Regions from separate parts of the Paenibacillus pabuli genome, predicted to be linked through region 1. Evidence: predicted binding sites of a transcription regulator. Region 1 holds the regulator's gene; the other holds the start of a gene.
What was found. The regulator Rex, encoded in region 1, represses fermentation and respiration genes when NADH is low (regulators of the CRP and FNR family bind a similar motif). The targets are predictions, from matches to a motif close to TTGTGAAATATTTCACAA.
Positions count from the first base shown of each region.

Region 1 (7,841 bases):
ATTGCGAACTTGTGCTTCCGACAACCCGTTCTGCAACAATTCACTGTGCACAGCATTACTACCTGTGACCGGTTTATTGCTTGCATCAAACTTGACCCAAACTGCGATGTCTTGATTATCTTTATTTTTGGCCATCATCGTCCAGTAAATGTTGTCTTCGCCTTCTTTTTGACCCCAGACGTATTTTCGGAGATCGTCATAAGAAGTTATCCCGAGCTGCTCCTGTGCGGCTTGAATAGCTAGTGCTTCTTCATTGCGCTGGTCTTGGGTAATATAGATATAAAAGCGCTGAAGTCCAAACAGAATCAAAATCAGGATGAGCAGCGAAATCCATATCCATTTCTTTTTTCTTTTCAAAAGCGGTACTTCCTTTCCCCTATGACGCTGCTGCTATTCTGAAATTAACGGGCGAGCAGTCCGTCAAATGCAAGTTGAGACTCGCGCAGAATGCGCTCTTCATCCATAGTAAGACATTCGCCATGTTTCACCAGCTGCTTGCCGTCGACCCACACATGCTCCACATCTTTGGCTGAAGCGGAGTAAATGGTATGAGAGATCAGATCCGTGTGCGGATAGAAGTGTGCTTGTTCAATATTTAGCGCAATGAAATCAGCCTTCATGCCTACTTGGAGTACTCCCGTATTGTTCAGGAAGATGGATTTGGCACCATACCCCGTTCCGAGCAGCAGCGCTTCCCCCGCTGGTACCGCTGTTGGGTCACCGGATACGCCCTTATGAATCAAAGCAGCCAGTCTCATCTCTTCAAACATATCCAGGTTGTTGTTGCTTGCAGGTCCGTCTGTTCCCAGAGATACGGTTACTCCAGCTTTCAGCAGATCCGGAACTCGCGCAACACCCGAAGCAAGCTTCAGGTTGCTTCCCGGATTGTGAGAGACCGCTACATCATGGCGTGCCAGAATTTCAATCTCCTCATCATTCAAATGCACAGCGTGAGCTACGAGAGAAGGACGAGAGAAGAAACCGAGCTTTTCCAAATGTGCTACTGGACGCAGACCATAATCCGTTACATTCTGTTCGACTTCGCGAAGGGTTTCCGACATATGGGTGTGCAGCGGCAGATCCAGATCATGTGCAACCTGTACCAGCTTCTCTATGTAATCCGGAGGGCAAGTATACGGCGCATGCGGTGAGATGATCGTCGTAATTCGACCACCAGCTTGTCCGTTCCACTCGCGTGCAAACGCAGCCGATTCCTGCAGTTTGCGCAATTGCTCTTCTTCAGAACAGAGACCAATAACACCACGTGCCAATGCGGCCCGGATACCGGATTGTTCAACCACCTTCGCCACCTGGTCCATATGGTCATACATATCCAGAAATGCAGTCGTTCCGCCTTTCAGCATTTCTAATACAGAAAGGGAGGTACCCCAATACACGTCCTCAGACGTCATTTTCGCCTCCATAGGCCACATTTTCTCCTGAAGCCATACTTGCAGGGCCAGATCGTCCCCATGACCTCTCAGAAGCGACATGGCTGCGTGACCATGCGTATTGATCAGACCCGGCAAAAAGACCAGTCCTTTGCCATCAACCTTCGGCAGGTTCTCATCTCCATCTTGCAGTGTCTCACCAATATGCACAATCTTGTCGTCTTCAACGACCATATATCCTTGAACCACAGTCCATTCCGTACCCTGATTCACAGCAAATTTGCCGTTATGAATTACCCATCTATTTGTCGTCATCTTCCTCGTCGTCCTTTCCGTTCTCCAGATAATAAGCCAGGCTAAGCAGATCCGTTGTAAAATCAGCATGATGAATACGGACGTGCGGTGGTGTTTTCAAGATGGTTGGTGCAAAGTTCAGAATCGCTTCAATGCCGGATTCCACGAGCTGATCGGCTACGTTCTGAGCTTCGGTATCCGGAACGGTAATGATGCCAATACGAATATTATCTTTTTTGACCGAATCCGTTAGTTCATTCATGGGCTGTACCTTCAAGCTGTTAATCTGACTGCCGATCTTAGGGCCGTATGCATCGAAAACAGCAACAATTTTCATGTTGTCTTTCAGATAGGCATTGTAATTGGATAATGCATGTCCCAAGTTACCCGCCCCGACCAGAGCAACATTGATTTGCTGATCAATTTTCAAGATATGACGGATTTTTTCGATTAGATACGATACGTCATATCCAATGCCTTTGCGACCGAAGTCCCCAAAGTATGCAAGGTCTTTGCGAATCTGGGCAGGATTAAGATCCAGGCGTAGTCCCAGTTCCTGTGATGACACCGTGCCTACCTCACGTTGATGCAGTTCACTCAAATAACGTAAGTAAACAGGCAATCTGCGTACCACAGCTTCCGAAATTTTATCTGATTTCATTACATTGCTCCCCCTTACCAAGGCCACGATAGATAAATAAAAATGTAGCATCCCGCATAACCGTTTTCGTCTCCGAATGAAATCATGCAAGATGCCTTATGAAATATAAAATTAAAAGTGCTCCAAGGATGATCCACACTCTAATAAAGTTTACAGCGAGAAGCCCTTATTGCGCAACGACGTCATACCTAATTTACAGTAGATTGGTCCTGTGCTGGTGTTTCCAGCCACTCGCTAATCCGGGGAACCATCTGTTCCGTCAGCATATGCTCCATTTTGGGACCCGGTAATGAATATAAGAAATACTTTCCGTAATAAGACTCAATCACCCGTGTGTCGTAAACGATGACAATGCCTCGATCCTTTGCCGTACGGACAAGTCTTCCGAATCCCTGCTTGAAACGAATTACGGCCTGTGGAACAGACAGCTTCATAAACGGATTCTTTTTCTGTTCCTGCAGCAGTTCACTCTTCGCTTCGACAAGAGGATGGTTCGGTGGCTGGAAGGGCAATCTGACAATGGCCAGACAGGTTAGCGCCTCTCCAGGGATATCGACCCCTTCCCAGAAACTGCTGGTGCCGAGCAGTACCGTTGCTTTCGCATCCTGAAACCTGCGGGTTAACTTGGAACGACTGCCACTGTCCACACCTTGACCGAGCAGCGAAATATCGTTACCCGACAGTGCCTCTTTTAATGGGTCATACACCTGCCGCAGCATTCTGTATGAAGTAAAGAGCACCATCATGCGTCCTCGTGTCGCAATAGCCGTTTCAGCCAGAGATCTTACGAGCATGTCGACAAAGTGAGCATCACCAACACTGCCCTTTACGCTTGGGAAATCACGAGGTATCACCAGCAGTGCCTGATCCCTGTATCGGAATGGTGACGGCAGCATGGACGTCAGCAAACGGTTATTGTCAGCCGCTTCCTGCAAGCCAAGCTGTTCGATCATGAACTGAAATGACTTATCGACAGAGAGCGTAGCCGAAGTAAGGACAACGCTTTTCTTTTTATCGAAGAACATGTCCTTCAGCTGTGCACTAACATCAACAGGAACCGCATAGAGCTGCAGTGATTTGCTGCGGAATTGGCCGCTCGCCTCCATCCAGTATACCGTTTTGGCATCATCCATTCGCATGAAGAATCGAAGGTTCTCTTTGAGCGTTGCCAAATCCTTAAGCAGACCTGTAATGTCCGTGATCAAGCTATCCGATTGATAATCGTCCTGGTCTTCTTTGACTTCAAGAAGCAGCTTGTCTCCCTTACGGATCAAGTCCCCCAGTGTGACATAAATCTGGTTTTCGTAATCCTGCAGCTCCTGCCACTTCGCCGGTTTCATTGAAGGCTTCAGTCTGAGGGAAAATTGCCCCGTTTCACCCGGAGAAGCATCACTCCGCTCAGGCAGCAAGCTAAACAAGGCATCGCTCAAACGATCCCACATCTCTTTGACTTCAACAGCAAGCGGGAACATCTGGTCAATGACTGAGCCCCACTGCACCGAATTCTCATGACCCGCCAGTTGTGTACGCAGCATGGGAAGCTGACCGTTCCGACTATCCTTAAACAATCGGGTCAGGGTATGAACCAACGTGAAATATTTCATGTGTAGACCCAAGTGCTTACCCGCCACATCCTCGAGATGATGAGCCTCGTCAATGACAAGACTATCGTAAGCAGGGAGCAGCTGATGAGCTGCTTTTACATCCGTAAACAGTTTGGAATGATTCGTAATGACGATATCAGACAATCCTGCTTCATGCTTCGCCCGGTGGTAGAAGCACTTCCTGAACCACGGACAGGAACGTCCCAGACAGGATTCCGATTCACTCTGTACCGTTTCCCAGAAGTCCCCACCGCGTGCACTGAGGTTAAGCTCCTCATCATCTCCAGTCTCTGTCTGGGTGAGCCACACAATCATTTGAGCGGCTGTAAAATAATCTTCTTTCGGTGTAGCAAACTCACGTTTGTTGATCTTGTGCTCAAACTTCCTCAGACACAGGTAGTGTCCCCGACCTTTGAACACGGCAGCCTTAAACGGAAAAGGAACCACTTTGGTCAGCAGCGGGATATCACGCTCCCGAAGCTGTTCCTGCAGGTTGATTGTATGCGTGCTAACCATTACTTTTCGTTCCTGCTTCACACTTTCATATATCGCCGGCAGCAAGTACCCCAGGGATTTCCCTGTACCCGTACCTGCTTCAATTAACAAATGCTTTTCTTCGTCCAGCGCTTGCCTTACACTGCTGAACATCTGTGTCTGTGCCTCGCGTTCTTCATAGTGATCCAGTGTATCCTGCAGATTGGCCCGGACCTGATCCATATACTGCTCAAAACTTACACCTTCAAGCGGATTACCTTCACGTTCATCGCGTGGAGCACCGATCTCGGTCCAGTCACTCACATTCAAGGCCAATTGGCGGTAATACGTATGTCCATCTAGATCCTGTATGGGCTCTGCTTCCTTCTCACTGCGCATGCCGTCGAAGAACCAGCCCAGATCGCTGTCCTCAGGTGCAAACAGGTCGCTGAGACGCTGTATCGTAATCAATGGCAATTGACGCAATTCGTCCAAACACTTCAGGAGCACATAGGCTGTTGCCAGGGCGTCACTGTCTGCCTGATGAGGACGGTCATGCTGGAATCCGAATTCTGAAGATACATACCCCAGTTGATAAGAACCAAGTGAAGGAAATGAAATTTTAAGAAAATCAATGGTATCCAGAATGCGTCCGGTGAATGGCAAGTAGCCGCATCGATCGAGTGCATTCTGAAGGAAATGAAAATCAAAAGCCACGTTGTGTCCCACAAGGACAACATCGTCTAGCAGCGGAACCATCTCCATCATCATCTCTTCGAGTGAGGGAGCGTTCGCCACATCTTCGTCCGTAATCCCGGTTAATCCCGTAATAAACGGAGGAATAGACACACCAGGGTTTACATAAGAACTATATATTTGAGTTATGCTGTAGTCATGATCTATAATGGCAAGTCCGGCTTGTATAATCTCACCGTCGGACTGCGTGCCGGTTGTTTCGAAATCCAATACGGCAAATTTCATTGCAATGTACAAGTCCCTTCCATTCCAGTCTATGTTACAGCATAGCAAAAAAACGGGCATTTGAAAATTAACTGACAAAAAAGGCGGTGTTTCCTCCAAGATATATAAGGAGAAAACACCGTCTTGATGCCGCTGCACTACACTTCAATTTGAAGTAAGGTCAGCTTATTCCATATTGCAGTTGTCCGCTGTTCAGCCTGCAGGCTTCCATGTTATACAACGGTTCGGTCAACGTCGGGTCATGCTGGAGTGCCTGTGCAAACAGGGAACATGCTCCTTTGGGATTCGCCAGCTTGGCTTCGAGGCAGCCCAGAGCATTGCAGGCTAGCCCCTTTAGCCTCGGAGAACCATTCAGGTGCACGATTAGCCGCAGGTGACTTCCCGCTTCCGTGGTTTGATTGAGGTTCATATGCGCAAGTCCCAGATAGTACCGCGTCAGTGCACTGTCCGGATATTCGGCAATAATTTGTGAAAATTGCACAATCGCCTGCGGATACATTTGTAACTTGAAATATCCTTGACCGCGGCTAAAGGATTCCAAATGGACTTCAGGCAGAGCCGTGACTGCTTCCTGTTCCGGTTGGAGCGTCACCGGTTGTTCCAAATCCCTGACCTGACTCATCTTCTCCTCAAACATCAGCCACTCATCAATCATCCCGTCACTCATCCGCTTCAGCAAGTTCCACTTTTGCAGCAGTTCCTGTTTGTTCAGACCCTCAGCGGAAGGGTAGCGCTTGATAATTTCATCTAACATGTCGTTCATTTCGGCGAAAACATGCTGGAACATCGATGCATCCCCACCCTTGAAAAAATGGATTAGTGCGTGACCTGTACTCATTTTTTGCAAGGTGGACCGATTTCATTCCCCTTACCAGTGGATTACATAATTGTCGCGTGAACTTCCTGCTTCATCGTCTGCACTGGTTTGTTTTGACCATCCACAAAAACCACTGTTGGCTTGTGCGAATTAGCTTCTTCCTGAGACATCATTGCATAAGAAATGATAATAACCGTGTCTCCTGGCTGCACAAGACGTGCAGCTGCACCATTCAGACAGATTACTCCGCTGCCTCGTGGTCCGGGGATTACATAGGTCTCGAGCCGTGCACCATTGTTGTTGTTTACAATTTGTACTTTTTCATTTTCCATCAGATCAGACGTTTCCATCAGATCTTCATCAATGGTAATGCTCCCCACATAATTCAGGTTGGCTTCCGTAACGGTGGCACGGTGAATTTTGGATTTCATCAATGTTCTAAACATGGGACAGTACCTCCGCTCTTTGCAATCTTGTATTATCTATCAGTCTCGTTTTGCCAAATTTCACAGCCAGCGCAATCAGGATATCATCTCGTCCATGCACTTTTTCCTGATCAGCAAGCGGCTCCAGACTCGGAAAAGCCTGAATCTCGGCATAATCAATAACAGCACGGGACGAACGCCCGATGTTCTCACGCAGAATACGCCGTATATCCGCAGCAGTCGTGTCAGCACTTGTATCTACTGCTTCTTGAGCCACACGCAGGGCCTTGGACAAGACCAGAGCTTCCAGGCGATCTTCAGCACTCAAATAGACATTACGTGAACTAAGTGCCAAGCCATCCTGCTCCCGTACAATCGGACATGGAACAATCTCAACAGGCATATTCAAATCATTGACCATTTGTTGGATGACTGCTACCTGCTGTGCGTCTTTCATTCCGAAAAATGCTCGCTGTGGCTGCACGATGTTGAACAGCTTCGATACTACTGTTGTCACGCCATCAAAATGTCCTGGACGCGAAGCACCGCACAGCCGGTTAGTCAAACGTGACACGGATACCGTCGTTTGTGTTGGCTGTGGATACATCTCCTCAACGGAGGGAATAAATACGATATCCACTCCCTGCGCACGTGCCGTTTCCACATCCCTGGCTTCATCCCGAGGGTAGCTGTCAAAGTCTTCATTTGGTCCAAACTGAATCGGATTCACAAAAATACTCAATACGACGATATCACTCTGTTGTTTGGCAGTTTGCATCAGGCTTGCATGACCTTCATGAAGGTATCCCATCGTAGGCACCAAGCCTACAATGGACTCTTTGGATTGAATGGTTTGACGCTTCAAACCAAGCTCCTGTCTTAGTTCAGCGATGGTCCGAATCACTTTCATGAGTTGCTCTCCACCTTTTCTTTGCGATGTCCATACAGCTGATCCACAACGCCGTCTGCGGCGGTAAACACATGCTCCTCCGCAGGGAAGGAACGATCTTTGACTTCCTTAACATAAGCTCCAATGCTGTTCCGGATCAGAGTGCCCACATCTCCATATGTTTTGACAAAGCGTTTCGGCATGTAAGGAGATGCATACTGAACCACATCGTGGAATACTAAAACCTGGCCGTCACATCCTCGTCCAGCTCCAATACCAATTGTAGGAATCGAGAGCTCCTCCGA
Region 1 is NZ_JBDOIO010000004.1:1,450,740-1,458,580, reverse strand. Features, by position in the region: gene ABGV42_RS26280 (hypothetical protein) at 1-357, opposite strand, end outside; gene ABGV42_RS26275 (amidohydrolase) at 402-1,706, opposite strand; gene ABGV42_RS26270 (redox-sensing transcriptional repressor Rex) at 1,693-2,346, opposite strand; gene dinG (ATP-dependent DNA helicase DinG) at 2,535-5,405, opposite strand; gene ABGV42_RS26260 (tetratricopeptide repeat protein) at 5,566-6,192, opposite strand; gene panD (aspartate 1-decarboxylase) at 6,285-6,668, opposite strand; gene panC (pantoate--beta-alanine ligase) at 6,661-7,557, opposite strand; gene panB (3-methyl-2-oxobutanoate hydroxymethyltransferase) at 7,554-7,841, opposite strand, start outside.

Region 2 (7,841 bases), on a different contig from region 1:
ACGGGATATTCCCTTTTATGTGATGCGGTATGTTCGGGGTGAGGCTCTTCACCACTTCATCCGGCGCCAAGGGACGGACTGGACGCTGTTGGTTGGGCTTAGACTCCTGCAGAAGCTGGCACAATTGCATCAGGCGGGATGGGTATTTGGTGATCTTAAGCCTCAGAACGTACTGGTATCCGATTTTGGTCAGGTAGAGCTCATTGATTATGGTGGGGTAACGTCGATTGGACGAAGTGTGAAACAGTTTACCGAATGGTATGACAGGGGTTTCTGGAATGGCGGAAGCCGAACAGCAGACGGGACCTACGATGTCTTCGCTTTTGCTTTGTTATTGATTCATGTACTGGAGGGGGAAGCGCTCAAGGCGCTGGCTGCCGAAGGATTGCCACAACTGCGGAGTGTCAATCAGCTTACGGCCCTGGTGGAGCGCAGCGAAAGGCTGCGACCGTTTCGTAATTGGACGATTCAGGCTCTTCGGGGACAGTTCCGGGATGCCGGACATGCAGCCAAAGCCTGGAAAGACATGATGGCCCGGCCTGCACCTCTTCGCCGGCGTTCATCAAGCTCTACACCACGCTGGCTGAAAAATGCATTCGCTGTATCCGTTATATTACTTATTGGGGTACTCATCTATGCACTGCGTTTTTAATCTTTACAGGTGCATATACATAACGCAAGGAATGAGGAACAGGTATGGAAGCTTTACGCTGGAACGAGCTGGTGAATCATGTGCTGGAGGCAGCGGAAGAGCATCAGTTATGGGTTCCCGGGGATCGGATCATCGTCGCGGTATCGGGCGGACCGGACTCGGTGGCTTTTTTGCATATTATGCATGAGATTAGTACAAGACATGTTCCGCTGGAACTGGTCTGTGCTCATGTACATCACGGGTTCCGCCAAGAATCCGATGAAGAGGCCGAAATGGTTGGGAAAATGGCGGCACAGCTAAATATCCCTTTTGAATGGGTAAAGGTTGATATTCCTTCTTATATGAAGCTTACAGGGAAGGGACCGCAGGAAGCGGCACGTGATAGGCGGTATGCCTTTTTGCATCAGGTAGCTGACCAATATGGTGCGGCAAGCATTGCTCTGGCACATCATGCAGACGATCAGGCAGAGACGGTTATGCTTCATTTATTGCGTGGGAGCGGACTAACCGGACTGTCCGGAATGAAGTTTAAACGGCGGGAAAAAAATGTGGAACTTATTCGTCCATGTCTTCGTATAAACAAGACAGACCTTGTAGAAGCTTGTAATACTCAGGGATTTCTGTACTTTAATGATGCAAGCAATTCCCAGCGTAAATACCGGCGCAATGCCATTCGCTTGGATGTGCTTCCTTATTTGGGGCAATATAATGGACAGCTCACGCCGTCTTTGAATCGGCTTGCCGAAATTGTGGGCGATGAAGACGATTTCATGGAGCAAGGTGCATATGACGCATACAGGTGTCTAGTGCAGGTGAACGGCGGAAGGCAAACCTTTGAGGTGCCTTCCTTTTTGAAGTTACATGTCGCTTTACAACGAAGGTTGATTAAACTAATATTGAATTATCTGCCTTTGGACAGTGATTTTGTCGACTTTACCCGTATCGAAACCATTCGCCGCAAGGTGACACAGCCTTATGCGAAGACCTGGAGCCTAGATATAGGACAGACACTCGCTTGTACCCGGGAGTATGATCTGGTTTCCTTCGGCATACGGACAGACGTACAGGATCAATCTTTCGAGTATCGTCTCTTGCAATGGAACGGAACTTATGAGCTTTCACTCAGGGAGATTGACCGATATCTTCGGATCATTCCTATGAGTCCCGAGGACTATCTTGTACCGGAAACGGCGGATCAGGCCGCATTTGATGCGGATCAACTGCTCATGCCGCTGGTTGTGCGTTCACGGTTACCTGGAGATACCATGAAAGTCATGGGATTAAACGGAAGCAAAAAGGTGAAAAATATTTTCATCGATGAAAAAATCCCCCCCTCTGTCCGTCCGCGTATTCCCGTGGTTTGTGACGGAGCAGGCAACATTATCTGGTTGCCGGGTGTTCGCCGGTCTAATATTGCGCCGGTGAAGGAGGATACTTCCGCCATCCTGTACATGACTGTAGGCAATTCAGCGATTCAGGGGTAGTGGTTATGGTTCAGGTAAGGCTTTCATAGTATAACTTAGGAGGTTCGCACAGTTGCAGAACGACATTCAGGAAGTATTGATCAGTGAAGAAGAAATCCAAAGTAAAGTCAAGGAATTAGGCGCAACACTAAGTGCCGAATACGCAGGTCGCAATCCTTTGGTCATTTGCGTGCTCAAGGGTGCGTTTATATTTATGGCTGATTTGGTTAAAAACATAACGGTACCTGTTGAAATGGATTTCATGGCAGTATCGAGTTATGGAGCATCCACCAAATCGTCAGGCGTTGTTAAGATCATCAAAGATCTCGATGTCTCGGTTGAAGGACGTGAGGTTCTCATTGTCGAGGATATTATCGATAGTGGACTTACGCTCAGTTATTTGATTGAGCTGCTGCAAAATCGCGGTGCCGAAACGGTGCGCGTGGTTACGCTTTTTGACAAGCCTTCAGGCCGTAAGGTTGAGCTTGAAGCTCATTACACCGGCTTTGACATCCCAGACGCATTCATCGTCGGATACGGTTTGGATTATGCCGAGAAGTACCGGAATCTCCCTTACATCGGGATTTTGAAACCGGAAGTATACAGCAGTTAAAGTGCATGCTAGTTCCAAGCCCAGTTCTGCTCGTGCCTTCTGTTGAGAAGCCATGTCGGGCTATGTTAAAATAATTAAAGTGTCTCGAGAGGAGGTAGGGGATGAATCGGTTCATCCGGAATTCTGGTTTTTATTTGATTCTTTTTTTAGTCGTGGTGGGCATAGTGCAGTTCGTCAGCAATGGCGGCGAAGCCACAGATAATCCTAGATATGATCAGTTGCGCACGGCGGTTAAGGCGAACAACATCTCAGAATTGACGGTTCAATTCGACGGTCAGTCTTTTCTTGTGACCGGTCAATATAGAGAGAAGCCTAGCGAAGCCAAATCAGAAAATTTCTCAACGTACATTCCTCCTACGGATGAAGCGATTAGTGAACTTGTAGCGGCAAGTGAAGCTAATAATTTCAAGTTAAATCAGGAGCCAATGAGAGGTGACAGCATCTGGCTGACACTTCTGACATCCTTTATTCCTTTGATCATTATGTTCCTGCTGTTCTTCTTCCTGTTTAATCAGGCACAAGGCGGCGGCGGTAAAGTAATGAACTTTGGTAAAAGCCGTGCCCGTCTCTATAACGAAGAGAAGAAGCGGGTTACATTTGAAGACGTCGCAGGTGCGGACGAAGAGAAGCAGGAGCTTGTTGAGGTCGTTGACTTCCTCAAGGATCCTCGCAAATTCGCAGCTGTAGGTGCACGGATTCCTAAGGGCGTATTGCTCGTGGGGCCTCCGGGTACTGGTAAAACGTTGCTTGCTCGTGCCGTTGCAGGTGAAGCGGGTGTGCCGTTCTTCAGTATCTCGGGTTCTGACTTCGTCGAAATGTTTGTCGGTGTCGGTGCATCCCGTGTACGTGACTTGTTTGAAAATGCAAAGAAAAACGCCCCATGTATCATCTTTATTGACGAGATTGATGCAGTAGGACGTCAGCGTGGAGCTGGCCTTGGCGGTGGTCACGATGAACGTGAACAAACGCTCAACCAGTTGCTCGTTGAAATGGATGGATTCGGAGCGAACGAGGGAATTATCATCGTTGCTGCAACGAACCGTGCAGACATTCTGGACCCTGCCTTGCTGCGTCCTGGACGTTTTGACCGTCAAATTACGGTTGACCGCCCTGATGTAAAAGGCCGTGAAGCCGTACTGAAAGTACACTCCCGCAACAAACCACTCACAAAAGATGTGAAACTGGACATTATTGCGAAACGTACGACAGGCTTCTCTGGTGCGGATCTTGAAAATCTCTTGAACGAAGCGGCATTGCTTGCAGCGCGCCGTAACCGGAGAGACATTTCCATGAAAGAAGTTGACGAGGCAATCGACCGTGTCATCGTAGGTACGGAGAAGAAGAGCCGTGTCATCAGTGATCGCGAGAAAAGAATCGTTGCTTATCACGAAGCAGGCCATACCATTGTAGGATACTTCTTGGAACATGCCGATATGGTACATAAAGTAACCATCATTCCGCGCGGACGTGCGGGTGGTTATGTAATCATGTTGCCAAAAGAAGACCGTATGCTGGTGACCAAGCAAGAGCTCTTGGACAAAGTTACAGGACTCCTCGGGGGCCGTGTGGCAGAAGAATTGTTCATTGGTGAAATTGGTACTGGTGCATACAGTGACTTCCAGCAAGCGACAGGTATTGTTCGCAGCATGGTTATGGAATACGGTATGAGTGAGAAATTGGGACCTATGCAATTCGGAAGTTCACAAGGACAGGTATTCCTTGGACGGGATATCGGCCATGAACAGAATTACTCGGATTCCATCGCTTATGAGATTGATCAGGAAATGCAGCGCTTTATCAATGAATGTTACGAGAAATGTAAGGACCTGCTCGTAAAACATACAAGAGAGATGCATTTGATCGCTCAAACGTTGCTTGAAGTGGAGACACTGGAAATGGATCAGATCAAACAATTGATCGAGACTGGTTCCTTGACTCCAAAAGCGGAGAGCGATGATGATAACGAAGGTACGCCAAGTGAAGGCGGAGAGCCAATCATCGATAACATCGGTGATGTGCGTGTCCGTATTCAAGGCAAAGATGAAACACCTGAGCCACCGGCCGGAGATATCCCTAACGATGCTCCGAATCTGGATAAAGGCAACAGCAATGACCCAGATGATGGCGGTACGAAGCCAACGTCTTAATGTTTATCAGAACCTGCGTTCTGAGAACAGATAAAAGAGAGCCGAGAGGCTCTCTTTTTTTTGTGCGTTTTATTCAAATTGCATAGATAATGATAACTGCGAGCTAGAGCGCGAACTACGCAGGAAATAGTTGATTAAGGCGTTGTTCTGCACCTTTTTCATTTATTGACAGAGTCGTGAACGTTGTGTACATTAGGTGTTAAACCGCTTGTGATTCGTTTCTCAAGCGAAAATATCGACGCAGATAGTCACAGGAAACGGCGCATGACGCCGTCCCGTCAAAGGAGAGGATCACAGGTGGAAGCTCTGGCTTTAGAGCGCAAGGCTGAGATGAACCGGGAGCTGCGAGAGCGGCTGATGGAGTTGAAGAAGGAACGTAACGCTATTATTCTTGCTCATTATTACCAACGTGACGAAGTACAGGAAGTAGCCGATTTTCGCGGAGATTCATTCCTACTGGCACAAAAAGCCGCGCAAACGGATGCGGATGTCATTGTATTTTGCGGGGTTCATTTTATGGGTGAAAGCGCTAAGATCTTAGCCCCGAACAAAACGGTTATCATTCCGGATGAACGTGCAGGATGCCCTATGGCAGACATGGTGAATGTTGAGGGCCTGCGTAAACTGAAAGCGCAGCATCCAAATGCAAAAGTAGTGACGTATATCAATTCCTCGGCTGAGATCAAGGCGGAGACCGACATCTGTTGTACATCGGCCAATGCAGTCCGGGTGATTCAATCTGTTGATTCTGATGAGATTATCTGGGTGCCGGATAAAAACCTGGGACACTATGTTCAGCAGCATACAGACAAAAAAATGATCATCTGGGAAGGGTATTGCAACACACACGATATGCTGACCGTAAAAGATGTCGTCGAGATGAGAGCCAAATATCCAAATGCCGAGTTTGTCGTACATCCGGAATGTCGTCCGGAAGTTGTGGAGATGGGAGACTTTGTAGGCAGCACGACGGCAATTCTTGAATACTGTAAAAACTCTTCCGCCAAGGAATTCATCGTAGGGACGGAAGATGGCACAGGATATCAGCTGCGACTGGATAGCCCGGATAAACAATTCCATTTTGCCACCAAGTTCCTGGTGTGTCCAAACATGAAGGTCAACAACCTGAAGAAACTGGTTAAATGCCTGGAAACGATGAAGCCGCAAATTTACGTGCCACCGGCTGTTGCAGACAAAGCCAGAGAATCGCTAGAGCGCATGTTACTGGTGAAGTAGCATGCGCTACTCTTGCTCCGAGACAGGTGAATAGGATGATACCGCAATATATAGTGGATTTTGATCTGTCCGTGCTGCCAATGGTGGAGACGGATGTACTCGTTATTGGTTCTGGCATTGCCGGATTGTATACCGCCATCAGGGCAAGCAAACATAACCAGGTATTGATGATCACGAAGAAGTCGTTACTGGAGAGCAATACCCGCTATGCACAAGGTGGCATCGCTGCTGTAATCGCTGAAGATGATTCTCCTGCATACCATCTGCAGGATACACTTGTGGCTGGAGCGGGCCTGTGTCGCCGCGAGGCAGTGGAAGCATTGGTAAACGAAGGCCCGGATGGAGTACAGGAACTGATCCGTCTGGGCACGTTGTTTGATGTGGAGAACGGCGAGCTGGCGTTGACGCAGGAGGGTGCGCACAGTCACCGCCGTATTTTGCATGCAAATGGAGATGCGACTGGATATGAGATCGTGAGAGCACTTGCTGCTCAAGCAAGTGAACATTCAGGTATTGAAGTCTGGGATGAGCATTTTGTCATTGACTTAATCACGGATCATGGAGAATGCGTAGGGGCTCTGGTTCAGAAATCGGACGGCGAGAAGGTATTTGTAAAGGCGCGCGCTACAGTGCTCTGTTCCGGCGGGGCGGGGCAATTGTACCGCTATACAACCAATCCGGAGGTAGCTACGGCTGATGGCATCGCCATGGCATACCGTGCGGGAGCAGTCATTCGAGATATGGAGTTCATCCAATTCCACCCGACTTCCCTATGTTATCCGGGAGCTCCGCGCTTCTTGATTTCTGAAGCGGTACGGGGTGAAGGTGCATTTCTGCGAAATATCAAGGGTGAGCGTTTTATGGAACGTTATCATCCACAGCTTGAACTTGCTCCGCGTGATATTGTTGCAAGAGCGATTGTCAGTGAGATGGAGATGACGAACAGTACATTTGTATATCTGGATATTACTCATGAATCGGCAGAGTTGATCAAGCATCGATTCCCTACCATATATGAGACCTGTATGCGGTACGGACTGGATATGACCACAGACTGGATTCCGGTTGCTCCTGCAGCACACTATATGATGGGCGGCGTTAAAACGGACTTGAACGGGGAGAGCAGCATTGGAAGGTTGTTTGCTTGCGGTGAAGTTTCCTCAACGGGAGTACACGGAGCCAATCGACTGGCGAGTAACTCATTGTCTGAAGCCATTGTTTTTGGACACAGAATTGTTGAACGTATTCAATCACTGCCGCCGCTGAATTCAGTACAGATTGAAAGCCCTTTGCCGCATAGTACGGGGATTAGAAAATGGGAAGAGCAGCAGCCGATTTCCGAACGGCGTCTGCGTTTGCAGAAGATGATGGTTCGTCAGGTGGGCCTGAGACGTAACGGTGTCGGCTTACAAGGAGCCATGGATAAGCTGAAGATTGAAATGGACATCTTCGATCATGTGCTGACACACAAGGAAGAGATGGAATACGCCAATCTTCTGACCTGTGCCTGGCTGGTAACGAGTGGAGCATTACATCGTCAGGAGAGTCGGGGGGCACATTACCGCGAGGATTTCCCGCTTCGTGATGATGCGGCTTGGCAGAAGCATAGTTTGCAGCAACGAGAACAAGCGATTGTGGAGGAATTGATGTCATGATACTGAATGGATATAATGAAGGACTCATCGAATCCATTAAAAACTGGCTTCGCGAGGATGTGGGGGCAGGGGATG
Region 2 is NZ_JBDOIO010000005.1:865,387-873,227, forward strand. Features, by position in the region: gene ABGV42_RS30610 (serine/threonine protein kinase) at 1-652, shown strand, start outside; gene tilS (tRNA lysidine(34) synthetase TilS) at 697-2,136, shown strand; gene hpt (hypoxanthine phosphoribosyltransferase) at 2,189-2,728, shown strand; gene ftsH (ATP-dependent zinc metalloprotease FtsH) at 2,830-4,875, shown strand; gene nadA (quinolinate synthase NadA) at 5,173-6,111, shown strand; gene nadB (L-aspartate oxidase) at 6,147-7,766, shown strand; gene nadC (carboxylating nicotinate-nucleotide diphosphorylase) at 7,763-7,841, shown strand, end outside.
Region 2: nadA (quinolinate synthase NadA) is a predicted target of Rex. The motif match lies at 5,084-5,101, and genes of this name have one in related genera.